2 regions of the Streptococcus sp. 1453 genome follow, and region 2 is predicted to be linked to the other one. Evidence: riboswitches for the same ligand, from Rfam matches in the RefSeq annotation. Region 2 holds a riboswitch; the other holds the start of a gene.
The links. A riboswitch is a leader RNA that binds a small molecule or an ion and turns the genes downstream of it on or off. The one in region 2 is predicted to bind thiamine pyrophosphate.
Positions count from the first base shown of each region.

Region 1: another riboswitch for thiamine pyrophosphate. It lies ahead of HW098_RS03375 (thiamine-binding protein); the one in region 2 lies ahead of HW098_RS01380 (ECF transporter S component).

Region 1 covers NZ_VMLZ01000004.1:63,579-73,162, forward strand. Annotated here, with positions in the region: gene dnaB (replicative DNA helicase) at 1-1,144, shown strand, start outside; gene HW098_RS03365 (Veg family protein) at 1,146-1,412, shown strand; gene HW098_RS03370 (SH3 domain-containing protein) at 1,500-3,074, shown strand; TPP riboswitch at 3,157-3,259, shown strand; gene HW098_RS03375 (thiamine-binding protein) at 3,328-3,618, shown strand; gene HW098_RS03380 (ABC transporter permease) at 3,581-4,339, shown strand; gene HW098_RS03385 (ABC transporter substrate-binding protein) at 4,377-5,384, shown strand; gene HW098_RS03390 (ABC transporter ATP-binding protein) at 5,384-6,109, shown strand; gene HW098_RS03395 (CtsR family transcriptional regulator) at 6,232-6,690, shown strand; gene HW098_RS03400 (ATP-dependent Clp protease ATP-binding subunit) at 6,692-9,124, shown strand.
Region 2 covers NZ_VMLZ01000002.1:106,872-115,068, forward strand. Annotated here, with positions in the region: gene HW098_RS01360 (TenA family protein) at 1-489, shown strand, start outside; gene HW098_RS10390 (hypothetical protein) at 522-668, opposite strand; gene thiM (hydroxyethylthiazole kinase) at 769-1,551, shown strand; gene thiE (thiamine phosphate synthase) at 1,553-2,182, shown strand; TPP riboswitch at 2,392-2,480, shown strand; gene HW098_RS01380 (ECF transporter S component) at 2,744-3,304, shown strand; gene HW098_RS01385 (ABC transporter ATP-binding protein) at 3,305-4,690, shown strand; gene HW098_RS01390 (energy-coupling factor transporter transmembrane component T) at 4,692-5,342, shown strand; gene tenA (thiaminase II) at 5,353-6,045, shown strand; gene thiW (energy coupling factor transporter S component ThiW) at 6,050-6,574, shown strand; gene HW098_RS01405 (hydroxyethylthiazole kinase) at 6,574-7,377, shown strand; gene thiE (thiamine phosphate synthase) at 7,370-8,002, shown strand; gene thiD (bifunctional hydroxymethylpyrimidine kinase/phosphomethylpyrimidine kinase) at 8,167-8,197, opposite strand, start outside.

The sequences.
Region 1 (9,584 bases), on a different contig from region 2:
TCGTACCATTCTTGATAATCAAGGTGATTTACAGAATATTGGTGGCCTGTCTTACTTGGTTGAGATTGTCAATTCTGTGCCAACTTCTGCTAATGCGGAGTATTATGCTAAGATTGTTGCAGAAAAAGCAATGCTACGTCGTTTAATCGCTAAGTTGACAGAGTCTGTCAATCAAGCTTACGAGGCTTCGCAACCAGCTGATGAAATTATTGCTCAGGCAGAAAAAGGCCTGATTGATGTCAGCGAAAATGCTAATCGAAGTGGATTTAAGAACATTCGAGATGTGTTGAATATCAACTTTGGAAATCTGGAAGCTCGCTCGCAACAAACGACTGATATTACAGGGATTGCGACAGGTTATCGTGATTTGGATCATATGACGACTGGTCTGCATGAAGAGGAGTTGATTATCTTAGCAGCTCGTCCGGCGGTTGGTAAGACAGCCTTTGCCTTGAATATTGCTCAGAATATTGGGACTAAGTTGGACAAAACAGTTGCTATTTTTTCACTCGAAATGGGTGCGGAAAGTCTAGTGGACCGTATGTTAGCGGCAGAAGGTTTGGTAGAATCGCATTCTATCCGTACGGGTCAATTGACCGATGAGGAATGGCAAAAATATACCATTGCTCAAGGGAATCTAGCTAATGCAAGTATCTATATCGATGATACGCCAGGGATTCGGATTACAGAGATTCGTTCTCGTTCTCGTAAATTGGCTCAAGAAACTGGAAATCTTGGTTTGATTTTGATAGACTATTTGCAACTTATCACGGGAACTGGTCGAGAAAATCGTCAACAAGAAGTTTCTGAAATTTCTCGTCAGTTGAAAATACTAGCCAAGGAATTGAAGGTTCCAGTAATCGCTCTGAGTCAGCTTTCTCGTGGTGTAGAACAACGTCAGGACAAGAGACCGGTCTTGTCTGATATTCGTGAATCGGGATCTATCGAGCAGGATGCTGATATCGTAGCTTTTCTCTATCGTGACGATTACTATGAGCGTGGTGGTGAAGAAGAGGAAGGCATCCCCAATAATAAGGTGGAAGTTATTATCGAGAAAAACCGTAGTGGAGCTCGTGGAACGGTGGAATTGATTTTCCAAAAAGAATACAATAAATTTTCAAGTATCTCAAAAAGGGAGGCATAAAATGACAGATGCATTTACAGATGTAGCTAAGATGAAAAAAATTAAAGAGGAAATCAAGGCGCATGAGGGTCATGTAATCGAAATGACCTTGGAAAATGGGCGTAAGCGCCAAAAAAATAGATTGGGTAAGTTAATTGAAGTTTATCCATCACTATTTATCGTGGAATTTGGGAATGTGGAAGGAGATAAACAAGCTAATGTTTACGTTGAATCCTTTACTTACTCAGATATCCTTACAGAAAAAAATCTAATTCATTATCTGGACTAAAGTGAGAAATTTTCTCACTTTTTCTTTTTTCTCCGAATAGTTTAAGTGAAGGTAATCTTCGATTTATATTATTTTCAAGGAGGAAGAATGAAAATTTTACCGTTTAAAGTAACAGAGACAAGGTTTTCTTTCAGAAAATCAGCTAAAAAGATTGTTCCCTTTTTAGTAGTAGGATTGATGCTAGCAGCGGGTAATAGTGTATATGCCTATTCTGGAGGAAATGGATCGATTGCGCGTGGGGATGATTATCCTGCTTACTATAAAAATGGGAGTCAGGAAATTGATCAGTGGCGCATGTACTCTCGTCAGTGTACTTCATTTGCAGCCTTTCGCTTGAGTAGTGTCAATGGTTTTGAGATTCCAAGGGCTTATGGAAATGCGAATGAATGGGGGCATCGTGCTCGTCGTGAAGGCTATCGTGTAGATAGTGTGCCAACGATTGGATCTATTGCTTGGTCTACTGCAGGAACTTATGGTCATGTTGCTTGGGTGTCAAATGTAATGGGGGATAATATAGAAATCGAGGAATATAACTACGGTTATACAGAATCCTATAATAAACGAGTTATAAAAGTAAATACGATGACAGGATTTATTCATTTTAAAGATTTGGCTGGTGGCAGTGTTGGGAATAGTCAAACCTCAGTTTCAATAGGAGGAACACATTATTTCAAGTCTGAGTCTGCTATCAAAAATCAGCCACGAGCTAGCGCAACTGCGATTGATTACTATTATCCTGGGGAGAAGGTTCATTATGATCAAATTCTCGAAAAAGATGGATACAAGTGGTTGAGTTATAAAGCTTATAACGGAAGCTATCGTTATGTTCAATTGGAGGCTGTGAATAAAAATCCTCTAGGTAATTCTGTTCTTTCTTCAACAGGCGGAACTCATTATTTTAAGAGCAAGTCTGCTATCAAAAATCAGCCACTAGCTAGCACAACTGCGATTGATTACTATTATCCTGGGGAGAAGGTTCATTATGATCAAATTCTCGAAAAAGATGGATACAAGTGGTTGAGTTATACGGCTTATAACGGAAGCTATCGTTATGTTCAATTGGAGGCTGTGAATAAAAATCCTCTAGGTAATTCTGTTCTTTCTTCAACAGGCGGAACTCATTATTTTAAGAGCAAGTCTGCTATCAAAAATCAGCCACTAGCTAGCGCAACTGTGATTGATTACTATTATCCTGGGGAGAATGTTCATTATGATCAAATTCTCGAAAAAGATGGCTACAAGTGGTTGAGTTATACAGCTTATAACGGAAGTCGTCGCTATATCCAGCTAGAGGGAGTGACTTCTTCACAGAATTATCAGAACCAATCAGGGAATAGCTCTAATTATAGCTCAAATAATGGATCGACTGTTGGTTGGAAAAAAATAAATGGTAGTTGGTATCATTTCAAATCAAATGGTTCTAAATCAACGGGATGGTTGAAGGATGGTACCAGCTGGTATTATTTGAAATCATCTGGTGAAATGCAGACAGGATGGTTAAAGGAAAATGGCTCGTGGTATTATCTGGATAGTCCAGGGGCAATGAAAACAGGCTGGTATCAAGTTTCTGGTAAGTGGTATTATTCTTACTCTTCAGGCGTCTTAGCTGTCAATACGACGGTGGATGGCTACAGAGTAAACAGTGATGGAGAACGAGTATAGAAAATTGGAGTAGGAAATTTTTCCTGCTCTTTTCTGTAAGCAGTTTCCTTGACATTTTTCTTATTTTGCGCTATCATATATCTATATAATATATGGGAGTCTGTGTACAGTCTGAGAGGAAGTGTTAAACTTCGACCGCACCTGATCTGGGTAATGCCAGCGTAGGGAACGATACTTAGTCTATTCTTGACCTTTTCCATATATGGTAAAGGTTTTTCTTTTTGTCAAAGGAAAACGAGAAGAGGAGGTTTTTATGAAAGCAAGCATTGCCTTGCAAGTTTTACCCCTAGCACAGGGGATTGATCGGATAGCTGTTATCGATCAGGTCATTGTTTATCTGCAAGCTCAAGAAGTGACCATGGTGGTGACACCATTTGAAACGGTCTTGGAAGGGGAGTTTGATGAGCTCATGCGCATTCTCAAAGAAGCGCTGGAAGTGGCAGGGCAGGAGGCAGATAATGTCTTTGCCAATGTCAAAATAAATGTAGGAGAGATTTTAAGTATTGATGAGAAACTTGAAAAGTATACTGAGACGACACATTAGTCTATTGGGCTTTCTCGGAGTTTTGTCAATCTGGCAGTTAGCAGGTTTGCTTAAACTTCTCCCCAAGTTTATCCTGCCGACACCTCTTGAAATCCTCCAGTCTTTTGTGCGTGATAGAGAATTTCTCTGGCACCATAGCTGGGCGACCTTGAGAGTGGCTTTGCTAGGTCTAATTTTGGGAGTTTTGATTGCCTGTCTTATGGCTGTGCTCATGGATAGTTTGACTTGGCTCAATGACTTGATTTACCCTATGATGGTGGTTGTTCAGACCATTCCGACCATTGCCATAGCTCCTATCTTGGTCTTGTGGCTAGGTTATGGGATTCTGCCCAAGATTGTCTTGATTATTTTGACGACAACTTTTCCTATCATCGTCAGTATTTTGGACGGTTTTAGGCATTGTGACAAGGATATGCTGACCTTGTTTAGTTTGATGCGGGCCAAGCCTTGGCAAATCCTGTGGCATTTTAAAATCCCAGTCAGTCTGCCTTACTTTTATGCAGGTCTGAGGGTCAGTGTTTCCTACGCCTTTATCACAACAGTGGTATCTGAGTGGTTGGGAGGCTTTGAGGGTCTTGGTGTTTATATGATTCAGTCCAAGAAACTGTTTCAGTATGATACCATGTTCGCGATTATTATTCTGGTATCGATTATCAGTCTTCTGGGTATGAAGCTGGTCGATGTCAGTGAAAAATATGTTATTAAATGGAAACGTTCGTAGAATAAGAATATTTCTGAAAAAGAAAAGAGGAAAGAAAATGAAAAAAACATGGAAAGTGTTTTTAACTGTTTTAACAGCTCTTGTAGCTGTTGTGCTTGTGGCCTGTGGTCAAGGAACTGCTTCTAAGGATAATAAGGAAGCAGAACTTAAGAAAATCGACTTTATCCTAGACTGGACACCAAATACCAACCACACAGGGCTTTATGTGGCCAAGGAAAAAGGTTATTTCAAAGAAGCTGGAGTGGATGTTGATTTGAAATTGCCACCAGAAGAAAGTTCTTCTGACTTGGTTATTAACGGTAAGGCACCATTTGCAGTCTATTTCCAAGACTATATGGCTAAAAAATTGGAAAAAGGCGCAGGAATCACTGCCGTTGCAGCTATTGTTGAACACAATACATCAGGAATCATCTCTCGTAAATCTGACAATGTAGCTAGTCCAAAAGACTTGGTTGGTAAGAAATACGGAACTTGGAATGATCCAACTGAACTTGCTATGTTGAAAACCTTGGTAGAATCACAAGGTGGGGACTTTGAGAAGGTAGAAAAGGTTCCAAATAACGACTCAAACTCAATCACACCAATTGCTAATGGAGTATTTGACACTGCTTGGATCTACTATGGATGGGATGGTATCCTTGCTAAATCTCAAGGTGTAGAGGCTAACTTCATGTACTTGAAAGACTATGTCAAGGAGTTTGACTACTATTCACCAGTTATCATCGCAAACAACGACTATTTAAAAGACAACAAAGAAGAAGCTCGTAAAGTCATCCAAGCTATCAAAAAAGGCTACCAATATGCTATGGAACATCCAGAAGAAGCTGCGGATATCCTCATTAAGAATGCACCTGAACTCAAGGAAAAACGTGACTTTGTCATCGAATCTCAAAAATACTTGTCAAAAGAATACGCAAGCGACAAGGAAAAATGGGGTCAATTTGATGCAGCTCGCTGGAACGCCTTCTACAAATGGGATAAAGAAAATGGTATCCTTAAAGAAGACTTGACAGACAAAGGCTTCACCAACGAATTTGTGAAATAATGACAGAAATAAGACTAGAACACGTCAGTTATGCCTATGGTCAGGAGAGGATTTTAGAGGATATCAATCTGAAAGTGATTTCAGGTGAAGTGGTTTCTATCCTAGGCCCAAGTGGTGTTGGTAAGACCACCCTCTTTAATCTAATCGCTGGGATTTTAGAAGTTCAGTCAGGGAGGATTGTCCTTGATGGTGAAGAAAATCCCAAGGGGCGCGTGAGTTATATGTTGCAAAAGGATCTGCTCTTGGAACACAAGACGGTGCTTGGTAATATCATTTTGCCCCTCTTGATTCAAAAGGTGGATAAGGCAGAAGCTATTGCTCGCGCAGATGAAATTCTTGCGACCTTCCAGTTGACAGCTGTACGAGACAAGTATCCCCATGAACTTAGCGGAGGGATGCGTCAGCGTGTGGCCTTGCTTCGAACTTACCTTTTCGGGCACAAGCTCTTTCTCTTAGATGAGGCCTTTAGCGCCTTGGATGAGATGACCAAGATGGAACTCCACGCTTGGTACCTTGAGATTCACAAACAGTTGCAGCTGACAACATTGATTATTACTCATAGTATAGAGGAGGCCCTTAATCTCAGCGACCGCATCTATATCTTGAAAAATCGCCCTGGGCAGATTGTTTCAGAAATTGATCTAGATTGGTCTGAAGATGAGGACAAGGAAGTCCAAAAGATTACCTACAAACGTCAAATCTTAGCAGAATTAGGCTTAGAATAAGTAGAAAAATAGGGAGTTGGTGAAGATTATCCTTTACTAGCGCCCTTTTTCTTTTAAAAATGAGAAAATTTCGGTATAATAGTCAAAGATAGTCAAGGTTTAAAGAGAGAGGTGGGTTTGTAATGAGATTTAAAAATACATCGGATCATATTGAGGCCTACATCAAGGCGATTTTAGATCAATCTGGTATTGTGGAGTTGCAACGGAGTCAGTTGGCAGATACTTTTCAGGTTGTTCCTAGTCAGATTAACTACGTGATCAAGACACGCTTTACGGAAAGTAGAGGCTACTTGGTTGAAAGTAAGCGTGGTGGCGGAGGCTACATCCGTATAGGACGGATTGAGTTTTCTAGTCATCATGAAATGCTCAGGGAGCTACTTTACTCAATTGGTGAGCGGGTCAGTCAAGAAATTTATGAAGATATTCTACAGCTTTTGGTTGAGCAGGAATTGATGATCAAGCAGGAGATGAATTTGCTGTTGGCAGTAGCTTTGGATCGCGTTCTAGGAGAAGAGGCTCCAGTTGTTCGAGCTAATATGCTACGACAGGTCATACAAGAGGTAGATAGAAAAGGGAAGTAAGATGAACTATTCAAAAGCATTGAATGAATGTATCGAAAGTGCCTACATGGTGGCTGGCCATTTTGGAGCTCGTTATCTAGAGTCTTGGCACTTGTTGATTGCCATGTCCAATCACAGTTATAGTGTGGCAGGGGCGACTTTAAATGATTATCCATATGAGATGGACCGTTTAGAAGAGGTGGCCTTGGAACTGACTGAAACGGACTATAGCCAGGATGAAACCTTTACGGAATTGCCGTTCTCCCATCGTTTGCAGGTTCTTTTTGATGAAGCAGAGTATGTAGCGTCAGTGGTCCATGCTAAGGTGTTAGGGACAGAGCATGTTCTCTATGCGATTTTGCATGATGGTAATGCCTTGGCGACTCGTATCTTGGAGAGGGCTGGTTTTTCTTATGAAGACAAGAAAGATCAGGTTAAGATTGCTGCCCTACGTCGAAATCTAGAAGAACGTGCAGGTTGGACTCGTGAAGACCTCAAGGCTTTACGCCAACGCCATCGTACAGTAGCTGATAAGCAAAATTCTATGGCTAATATGATGGGCATGCCACAGACTCCGAGTGGTGGTCTCGAGGATTATACGCATGATTTGACAGAGCAAGCGCGTTCTGGCAAGTTGGAGCCAGTCATAGGTCGGGATAAGGAAATCTCACGTATGATTCAAATCTTGAGCCGTAAGACCAAGAACAATCCTGTCTTGGTTGGGGATGCTGGTGTCGGGAAAACAGCTCTGGCGCTTGGTCTTGCCCAGCGTATTGCTAGTGGTGATGTACCTGCGGAAATGGCTAAGATGCGCGTGTTAGAGCTTGATTTGATGAATGTCGTTGCAGGGACACGCTTCCGTGGTGACTTTGAAGAACGCATGAACAATATCATTAAGGATATTGAAGAAGATGGCCAAGTCATCCTCTTTATCGATGAACTTCATACCATCATGGGTTCTGGGAGCGGGATTGATTCGACTCTGGATGCGGCCAATATCTTGAAGCCAGCCTTGGCGCGTGGAACTTTGAGAACGGTTGGTGCCACCACTCAAGAAGAATATCAAAAACATATCGAAAAAGATGCTGCCCTTTCTCGTCGTTTCGCTAAAGTAAAGATTGAAGAGCCAAGTGTTGTAGACAGCATGACCATTTTGCAAGGCTTGAAGGCGACTTATGAAAAACATCACCGGGTGCAAATCACAGATGAGGCGGTTGAAACAGCCGTCAAGATGGCTCATCGATACTTGACCAGTCGCCATTTGCCAGACTCTGCTATCGATCTCTTGGATGAGGCAGCAGCAACAGTGCAAAATAAGGCTAAGCATGTAAAAGCAGACGATTCAGGTTTGAATCCAGCTGACAAGGCCTTGATGGATGGCAAGTGGAAACAGGCAGCTCAGCTAATCGCAAAAGAAGAGGAAGTGCCTGTCTATAAAGACTTGGTGACAGAGTCTGATATTTTGACCACCTTGAGTCGCTTGTCAGGCATCCCAGTTCAAAAACTGACCCAGACTGATGCTAAGAAATACTTAAACTTGGAAGCGGAACTGCACAAACGTGTCATCGGGCAAGATCAAGCTGTTTCAAGTATTAGCCGTGCGATTCGCCGCAACCAGTCAGGGATTCGCAGTCACAAGCGTCCGATTGGTTCCTTTATGTTCTTAGGGCCTACAGGTGTCGGTAAGACCGAATTGGCCAAGGCTCTGGCAGAAGTTCTTTTTGACGACGAATCAGCTCTTATCCGCTTTGATATGAGTGAGTATATGGAGAAATTCGCAGCCAGTCGTCTCAACGGAGCTCCTCCAGGCTATGTGGGGTATGAAGAAGGTGGGGAGTTGACGGAGAAAGTTCGCAATAAACCCTATTCCGTTCTCCTCTTTGACGAGGTAGAGAAGGCTCACCCAGACATCTTTAATGTTCTCTTGCAGGTATTGGACGACGGTGTCTTGACTGATAGTAAGGGACGCAAGGTTGACTTTTCAAATACCATTATCATCATGACGTCAAACCTTGGTGCGACAGCCCTTCGGGATGACAAGACTGTCGGATTTGGGGCTAAGGATATTCGTTTTGACCAGGAAAATATGGAAAAACGCATGTTTGAAGAGCTGAAAAAGGCTTATAGACCTGAGTTTATCAACCGTATTGATGAAAAGGTGGTCTTCCATAGCCTATCTAGTGACCATATGCAGGAAGTGGTGAAGATTATGGTCAAGCCTTTAGTGGCAAGTTTGGCTGAAAAAGGCATTGACTTGAAATTACAAGCTTCAGCTCTGAAATTGTTAGCAAATCAAGGATATGACCCAGAGATGGGAGCTCGTCCACTTCGCAGAACCCTGCAAACAGAAGTGGAAGACAAGTTGGCAGAACTTCTTCTCAAGGGAGAATTAGTGGTAGGCAGCACACTTAAGATTGGTGTTAAAGCAGGCCAGTTAAAATTTGATATTGCATAAAAGAATAAAAGTATCAGCATCTGACCATAAGTCACAGTGGAGTGAAACTCAATGAAAATCAAAGAGCAAACTAGGAAGCTAGCCGCAGGTTGCTCAAAACACTGTTTTGAGGTTGCAGATAGAGATGACGTGGTTTGAAGAGATTTTCGAAGAGTATGAAACTAAAACCTATAGCTTCTAAAGGATCCGTGGTTTTCACTATTCAACCTAAAATTCATATGTTTATTACCCTCCATCGTATTTGTCTTAGAGCGTGTGTAGTAGAAAAAGAGCAGTCTTATCTGAAATTTTTATCCTTTCAAAAGAGACCTGTTTCTTTTTTGCCTGTCAAGCCCGTTCTAGCTGGTATTTGAAAAATCAAACTAAGTTGCAAGATGAATGATTTTCTTGTATTGACGTTGTTGTTGACAACAAGTAGCGGATAAATGAAATCCATTCCATTAGCATATATGATAGGTTG
Region 2 (8,197 bases):
TTCTTATCCATGCTGGGTGCCTGCGTAGCTCACGCAGACCAGCTTGAATCCAAACTTCGTTTTGCCAAGCAACTAGGCTTTCTTGAAGCAGATGAAGATGGTTATTTCCAAAAGGCTTTCAAAGACTTAAAAGTATCTGAGAATGATTATCTGGAAGTGACCTTGCACCCTGTAACAAAAGCCTTTCAGGATCTTATGTATTCGGCAGTGGCTTCATCAGACTATGCCCATCTTTTGGTCATGCTGGTCATTGCAGAGGGTCTCTATTTAGACTGGGGTTCTAAAGATTTGGCTCTACCTGAAGCCTATATTCATTCGGAATGGATCAATCTCCACAGAGGTCCTTTCTTTGCAGAGTGGGTTCAATTTCTGGTTGACGAACTCAATCGTGTCGGAAAAGGTCGAGAAGATTTGACAGAACTTCAGCAACGCTGGAATCAAGCGGTCGCTTTAGAATTAGCCTTTTTTGATATTGGTTATGATGCCTAGAGAAAGTTCAGGATACTGACAAATTTGATGAGTTAATACTCTTCGAAAATCTCTTCAAACCACGTCAGCTTCACCTTGCCGTAGGTATGGTTACTGACTTCGTCAGTTCTATCCACAACCTCAAAACAGTGTTTTGAGCAACCTGTGGCTAGCTTCCTAGTTTGCTCTTTGATTTTCATTGAGTATAAATCATTCAATGTAACTGAAAAATTTCTTAATGAAAGATAGAGATAAATCGAAATCTATAGATCGTATAAAGTGAAAAGGAAGGAATTCAATATGACAAGTTTAAAATTATTAAAAGAAAAAGCACCATTAGTCATTTGTATCACCAATGATGTAGTAAAAAATTTCACAGCAAATGGATTAGTAGCACTGGGTGCATCACCAGCCATGAGTGAGTTTCCAGCAGATTTAGAGGATTTGTTAAAGTATGCTGGAGGATTATTGATTAACATTGGGACTTTAACGGATGATAATTGGAAGCTGTACCAAGAGGCATTAAAAATAGCTGAAAAATATAATGTACCTGCAGTATTAGATCCTGTAGCCTGTGGAGCGGGAGCTTATAGAAAAAAAGTATCAGATGATTTAATAAATAATTACAAACTGGCAGCTATTAGAGGAAATGCAGGAGAGATTGCATCTTTAGTCGGCATAAATGTAGCCTCTAAGGGAGTAGACAGTGCAGGAGTAGATAATATTGATGAAATTGCTTTAGCAGCAAATGCTAAGTTTAATATTCCAATAGTAGTAACTGGGGAGGTTGATGCTATTGCTGTTAATGGTGAGGTAGTGACTATCCATAACGGAAGTGCAATGATGCCGAAAGTTATTGGAACAGGATGTTTATTAGGAGCTGTATTAGCGAGCTTTATAGGACTAGAAAAAGGACAAGAATTGAAATCTTTAGAAACAGCAATGTTAGCATATAATATTGCCGGGGAAATGGCAGAAAAGCGTCCTAATGGACATCTACCAGGAACGTTTAAAGTTGAATTTATTAATGCATTATATGAAGTTACTGATAAAGATATAGAAACATTTAAAAAGGTGAAATAAGATGTTTAATAAAGAACTATTAAAATTATATTTTATTTGTGGAACGACTACTTGCTTAGGTAAGGATTTATATACAGTTGTTGAAGATTCTTTAAAAGGTGGTATAACTTTATTTCAATTTCGAGAAAAAGGTAAAGGTGCTTTAGAAGGTAAAGAAAAACTGGAATTAGCAATAAAACTTAAAAAACTTTGTAAAAAATACAATGTTCCGTTTATTGTTAATGATGATATTGATTTGGCGATGGAAATTGACGCTGATGGCGTACATGTAGGACAAGATGACCTTGGAGTTGATGAAATTAGAAAATTGATGCCAGATAAAATAATTGGTCTTTCTATAAAAAACGAGAAAGAATTTCAACAGTCAAAAGTTGAATATGTAGATTATGTTGGTGTTGGTCCTGTATTTGATACCCAGTCAAAAGATGATGCTGGTGGCGCTATAGGTTATGAAGGTCTTAAATTGATGAGAAAACTATTGCCACAAATGCCCTTAGTTGCAATTGGTGGGATACAGACGCAACATATTAAAGACATTATGAAGACCAATGTTGACGGTGTTTCAATCATTTCAGCAATATCGTATGCAAAAAATATAGAAAAAACTGTTCGAGAAATGAGTGAACAATAGGTATCTATCCTTGGATTCTAAGTAAGTGGAAGTTTTCCTTTTCTAAAAAGATATGTCCAGATTCAGCTTGAATGGCTAATTCATCAAACAGGTCATTTGTTTTTTGCAAAAGAAAGATCTGCTGTCTTTGTGAGTGCAAGGCTGTATTTCCAGTTCAATTTCTTGAACTAGTATAAAATGTGTGTTATAATAATCACATAATTAAATAATAAAGACATTTGGGGTGCTTTAGGCTGAGATGATACCCATTGAACCTGATACAGTTAATACTGGCGAAGGGAAATGTGAAATGTTTTTTCGTATGTCGAAAAGAACGGTCTAATCTTGTAAGCTAAACTCTAATTCTCGTTTGTAATTGGAGTTTTTTTGTTTATTAAAAGAGGATAGTCTGGACGTTAATACTCAATGAAAATCAAAGAGCAAACTAGGAAACTGGCCGCAGGCTGTACTTGAGTACGGCAAGGCGACGTTGACGTGGTTTGAATTTGATTTTCGAAGAGTATAAGCCTTTTGGCAGCTCACCTTGAGCACCCCACTTTTCTTTAAAAAAAGGAGTTTTTTATGTTGAAAAAATGGCAATTAAAAGATGTTATTTTGCTTGCTTTCTTGTCTATCTTTTTTGGTGGCGTTTTTGTGGGTTCAGGCTATCTGTTTGATATCCTCACTCTGATTTTAGCCCCTCTTGGCTTGCAGGCCTTTGCCAATGAAATCCTCTTTGGTCTCTGGTGTATGGCTGCGCCCATTGCTGCCATCTTTGTTCCAAGAGTTGGAAGTGCAACAATTGGTGAAGTGCTAGCTGCGCTTGCTGAAGTCCTTTATGGTAGCCAATTCGGTCTAGGTGCCCTTTTGTCTGGCTTGGTTCAAGGTTTGGGAAGTGAACTTGGTTTTATCGTAACCAAGAATCGCTATGAAAGTTGGCTCTCTCTAACTGCCAATAGTATTGGGATTACGCTTGTTAGCTTTGTCTATGAGTACATTAAGTTAGGTTACTACGCCTTTTCACTTCCTTTTGTTCTTTCCTTACTTGTAGTACGTTTTATTTCTGTTTATTTCTTCTGTACCATTTTGGTTCGTGCCATTGTCAAACTCTATCATCAGTTTGCAACTGGAGGAAAGGCATAGATGGGTCTGGAATTACGGGAGATTCAGTCCTCAATTTTTTCGGAACCGCTTGATTTTACTTTTCATGCGCAAGCCTTTACCTTGTTAGTTGGGAGCAGTGGTTCAGGAAAATCCAGCCTCTTTCAAGTTATTGCCCAAGTTAGTTCTCTTCCCTATAGCGGTCAAGTACTGATAGATGGGAGCGAAGTCAGTCAGCTTTCTATCATCGAACGTGTCCAAACGGTTGGTATTCTCTTTCAAAATCCCAATCATCAGTTTACCATGGAGAATTTGTTTGAGGAGCTGGTTTTTACCTTGGAAAATATTGGGCATCCCGTTCAGGAAATTGACTCTAAAATAGCAGAGGTTGTCCAGCAATGTCGTTGCAAGGACATCTTGCACCGTCCAATTCATCACTTATCAGGTGGGGAAAAGCAAAAGGCTGCTTTGGCTGTTCTCTTTGCTATGAATCCTAGGGTCTATCTTTTGGATGAGCCCTTTGCTTCCATTGATCGCAAGAGTAGGATAGAGATATTGGAGATTCTAAAAGAGTTGGTCTCTAATGGGAAGACAGTTATTTTGTGCGACCATGATTTATCTGATTATGAAGCCTATATCGACCATATGGTGGAGCTAAGAGACGGACAACTAAGGGAAGTGTTTCAAATCCCTTCCTCTGAGATGACACAGGTTGCTTCAAAGGAAGTTGCTTCTAGCCCAGAACTATTCCATATGGATGGAACGACTTGTGAGCTGGATAAGCGTCCCCTCTTTTCGATTGCTGATTTTACATTTTACCAAGGAATTTGCTGTATTTTGGGTGATAATGGTGTCGGGAAATCAACCCTCTTTCGGTCTATTCTTCAATTTCAAAAGTATAAAGGACGAATTACTTGGAGGGGGACAGTCCTGAAAAAGAAAAAGAGCTTGTATCATGACCTGACGGGTGTTGTTCAGGAAGCTGAGAAACAGTTTATCCGAGTTAGTTTGCGAGAAGAGCTTCAATTAGCTGGACCTGATTCTGAAAGAAATCAGCGAATTTTTAAAGCTTTACGATATTTTGATCTGAAGCAGGCACTCGATAAGAGTCCTTATCAATTAAGTGGTGGTCAGCAAAAGATTCTTCAGCTCTTGACCATCTTGACCAGCAAGGCTTCTGTGATTTTACTAGATGAACCTTTTGCTGGTTTGGATGATAGAGCCTGCTCTTATTTTTGTCAGTGGATTGTGGAGGAGAGAAATCAAGGAAGAAGTTTTCTGATCATTAGCCATCGTTTAGATCCCTTGATCTCTGTGGTTGATTATTGGATTGCGATGACTAGTCAGGGGCTCAGTCATGTGAAAACAGTGACAATTACCAAACCACTCACATCTCAGAGTAGCAATATCCAAGGGGAGGTGAGATAGTATGGTCAAAGTAGCAACCCAGACACCGATTATCAGTCTCTTCTTGCTGATTTTATCCTTGGAAACATCTTTCATTCCTTCGATTGCTCTGAATCTTTCGGTAGTCGCATTTTGTATTCTCTTTATGCTCTATTACCGTCGATTTAAAGTATTGGCTTGGATGATTCTGCTTGCCATTTTGCCATCCTTTGCCAACTACTGGGCAGTTCAGTTACATGGAGATGCTTCGCAGGCAGTCATGCTTGGAACGAGGGCCTTTGTGACGGTTTGTATTGGTCTTGTCTTTGTTTCCTCTATTTCCCTAAAAGAGCTTCTCTTGTACTTGGCTCAAAAGGGATTATCACGGTCATGGGCCTATGCCTTGATTGTGGTATTCAATTCCTTTCCCCTTATCCAGAAAGAAATAAAATCCCTCAAAGAAGCTTGCCTATTACGCGGTCAAGAACTACATTTTTGGTCGCCCTTGATTTACAGTAAGGTTCTGATGACAGTCTTTAGGTGGCGCCATCTTTACCTGAGAGCCCTATCGGCGCATGGATATGACGAACATGCACAGGTGGAGAATAGCTATCGGACTTTTTATATTCCTCAAAGGGCAATATTCATCTACCTGCTTTTCTTTTTATTACTTCAAATCAGTCTATTTTTATAAAGGAGTTATTATGGAATTTACAGATATTGCGATGGAATTATCCAAGGAAGCTTGGCAGGCTTCCTTTCATCATCCCTTTATTTTACAATTACAAGAGGGGGATTTAGAACCTGCCATTTTCCGCTATTACCTGATTCAGGATGCCTACTATCTGAAGGCCTTCTCAGAAATCTATCACCTTTTGGCTAATAAGACTTCAAACCAAGAGATGAAAAGACTCTTGAAACAAAATGCTCAGAGTCTACTGGAAGGTGAGTTATTTATCCGCCAACAATTTTTCAAGGAATTGGAAATCAGCGATCAGGAAATGGAGCAACATCCAATCGCTCCAACCTGCTATCATTATATCTCTCATATTTATCGTCAATTTGCAGAGCCAAACTTAGGCATTGCCTTTGCGAGCTTGCTGCCTTGTCCTTGGTTATATCATGATATAGGCAAATCACTTAATCTTAAACCATCACCAAATCCTCTCTACCAACAATGGATTGAAACTTATATTACGGATGAGTTGGAGCAGCAGATCAGAGAGGAGGGAGCGCTGGTCAATCAGCTCTATCGAGAAAGTGACGAGACAGACAAGAAAAAAATGCTAGATGCCTTCCACATCAGTGTTCATATGGAAGCCAAGTTTTGGCAAATGGCCTACCAACACCAGACATGGAAGAGCGATTTACAGTCTTTAGAAAAAGGAGAAGAATAGAAGCATGAGAAAGCACCAATTACAAGTTCACAAATTAACCATTTTATCTATGATGATTGCCCTTGATGTAGTCCTTACGCCTATCTTTCGGATTGAGGGAATGGCACCGATGTCCAGTGTAGTCAATATTCTAGCGGGAATCATGATGGGACCTGTTTATGCCTTGGCTATGGCTACAGTGACAGCCTTTATCCGTATGACGACTCAAGGGATTCCTCCTTTAGCTCTCACAGGAGCGACTTTTGGAGCCCTCCTTGCAGGTCTCTTTTATAAGTATGGTCGAAAATTTTATTTTTCTGCCTTGGGAGAAATTTTGGGAACAGGTATCATTGGTTCTATTGTTTCCTATCCTGTTATGGTACTCTTTACAGGATCAGCTGCTAAGCTTAGCTGGTTTATCTATACTCCTCGATTTTTCGGAGCAACCTTAATCGGTACAGCGATTTCCTTTATTGCCTTTCGATTTTTAATCAAGCAGGAATTCTTTAAAAAAGTGCAAGGATATTTCTTTGCTGAAAGGATAGACTGATGCAGGCATTGACAAATCCTTTTCCTATAGACTCTAGTTCCCTCATTCACTGTATTACCAATGAGATTTCTTGTGAGATGCTAGCAAATGGGATTTTGGCTCTAGGGTGTAAACCAGTTATGGCAGATGATCCCCGTGAGGTTCTTGATTTTACTAAGCAAAGTCAGGCTCTCTTCATCAATTTGGGGCATTTGTCAGCTGAGAAGGAAAAAGCAATCCGTATGGCAGCTTCTTATGCAAACCAATCTTCTCTCCCGATGGTAGTAGATGCGGTTGGCGTAACGACTTCATCCATTCGTAAGAGCTTAGTTAAAGACCTTTTAGACTATAGACCTACGGTCCTTAAAGGAAACATGTCAGAAATTCGAAGTCTTGTTGGCTTAAAGCACCACGGCGTTGGGGTCGATGCGAGTGCTAAAGATCAAGAAACGGAGGATTTACTTCAAGTCTTGAAAGACTGGTGTCAGCTTTATCCTGGTATGTCATTCTTAGTTACTGGCCCCAAGGATCTCATCGTTTCGGAGAATCAGGTTGCAATATTGGGAAATGGCTGTGTAGAATTAGACTGGATAACAGGGACAGGAGACTTGGTTGGAGCTTTAACAGCTGTTTTTCTCAGCCAAGGAAAGGCTGGTTTTGAAGCTTCTTGCCTAGCGGTCTCTTATCTCAATATCGCTGCTGAGAGAATAGTTGTTCAAGGAATGGGATTGGAAGATTTTCGCTACCAAGTACTCAATCAGCTTTCGCTCCTCAAAAGAGATGAAAATTGGTTAGATGCCATCAAAGGAGATGTTTATGAATAGAGAAGCACTTAGACTATATCTGGTAACCAATCGCTATCAAGATTCCGTGGAAAGATTTCTTGCAAAAGTTGAGACTGCCTGCCGTTCAGGTGTTACCATAGTCCAATTACGAGAAAAAAATCTCACAACCAATCAATATTATCAACTGGCAAAACAAGTCAAGGAAATAACAGATGCCTATCAGGTACCCTTGATAATCGATGATCGGTTGGATATCTGTCTGGCGGTTGATGCAGCAGGTCTGCATATCGGAGACGATGAATTACCAGTTTCGGTTGCCCGACAAGTCTTGGGACCTGAAAAAATCCTCGGTGTAACTGCTAAAACAATAAAAAGAGCTCTGGAAGCAGAAACATCAGGTGCAGATTACTTGGGTACAGGAGCCATTTTCCCAACCACCACCAAGGAAAATGCGCCCATCACTCTGATATCGACCTTGAAAACAATTTGCCAAACGGTTGACATTCCAGTAGTTGCTATTGGAGGCCTGACTTCAGAGAACATTGACCAGCTTATGGGCACTGGCATCGCTGGTGTAGCTGTTGTACGTGATTTGATGCAGGCAGAAGATATTGAGGCAAAAACGCAAGCCTTTTTAACAAAGTTGGATGATATTATTTTCTAATTAATACTCAATGAAAATCAAAGAGCAAACTAGGAAGCTAGTCGCAGGTTGCTCAAAGCACAGCCTTGAGGTTTTAGATAAGACTGACGACGTAGTTTGAAGAGATTTTCGAAGACTATAAAAACTCTCTAATTCCCTTAAAGTGGGAACTAGAGAGTTTTTTCTTAATCTTTAAAAGTTGTATGGTTGACTGGG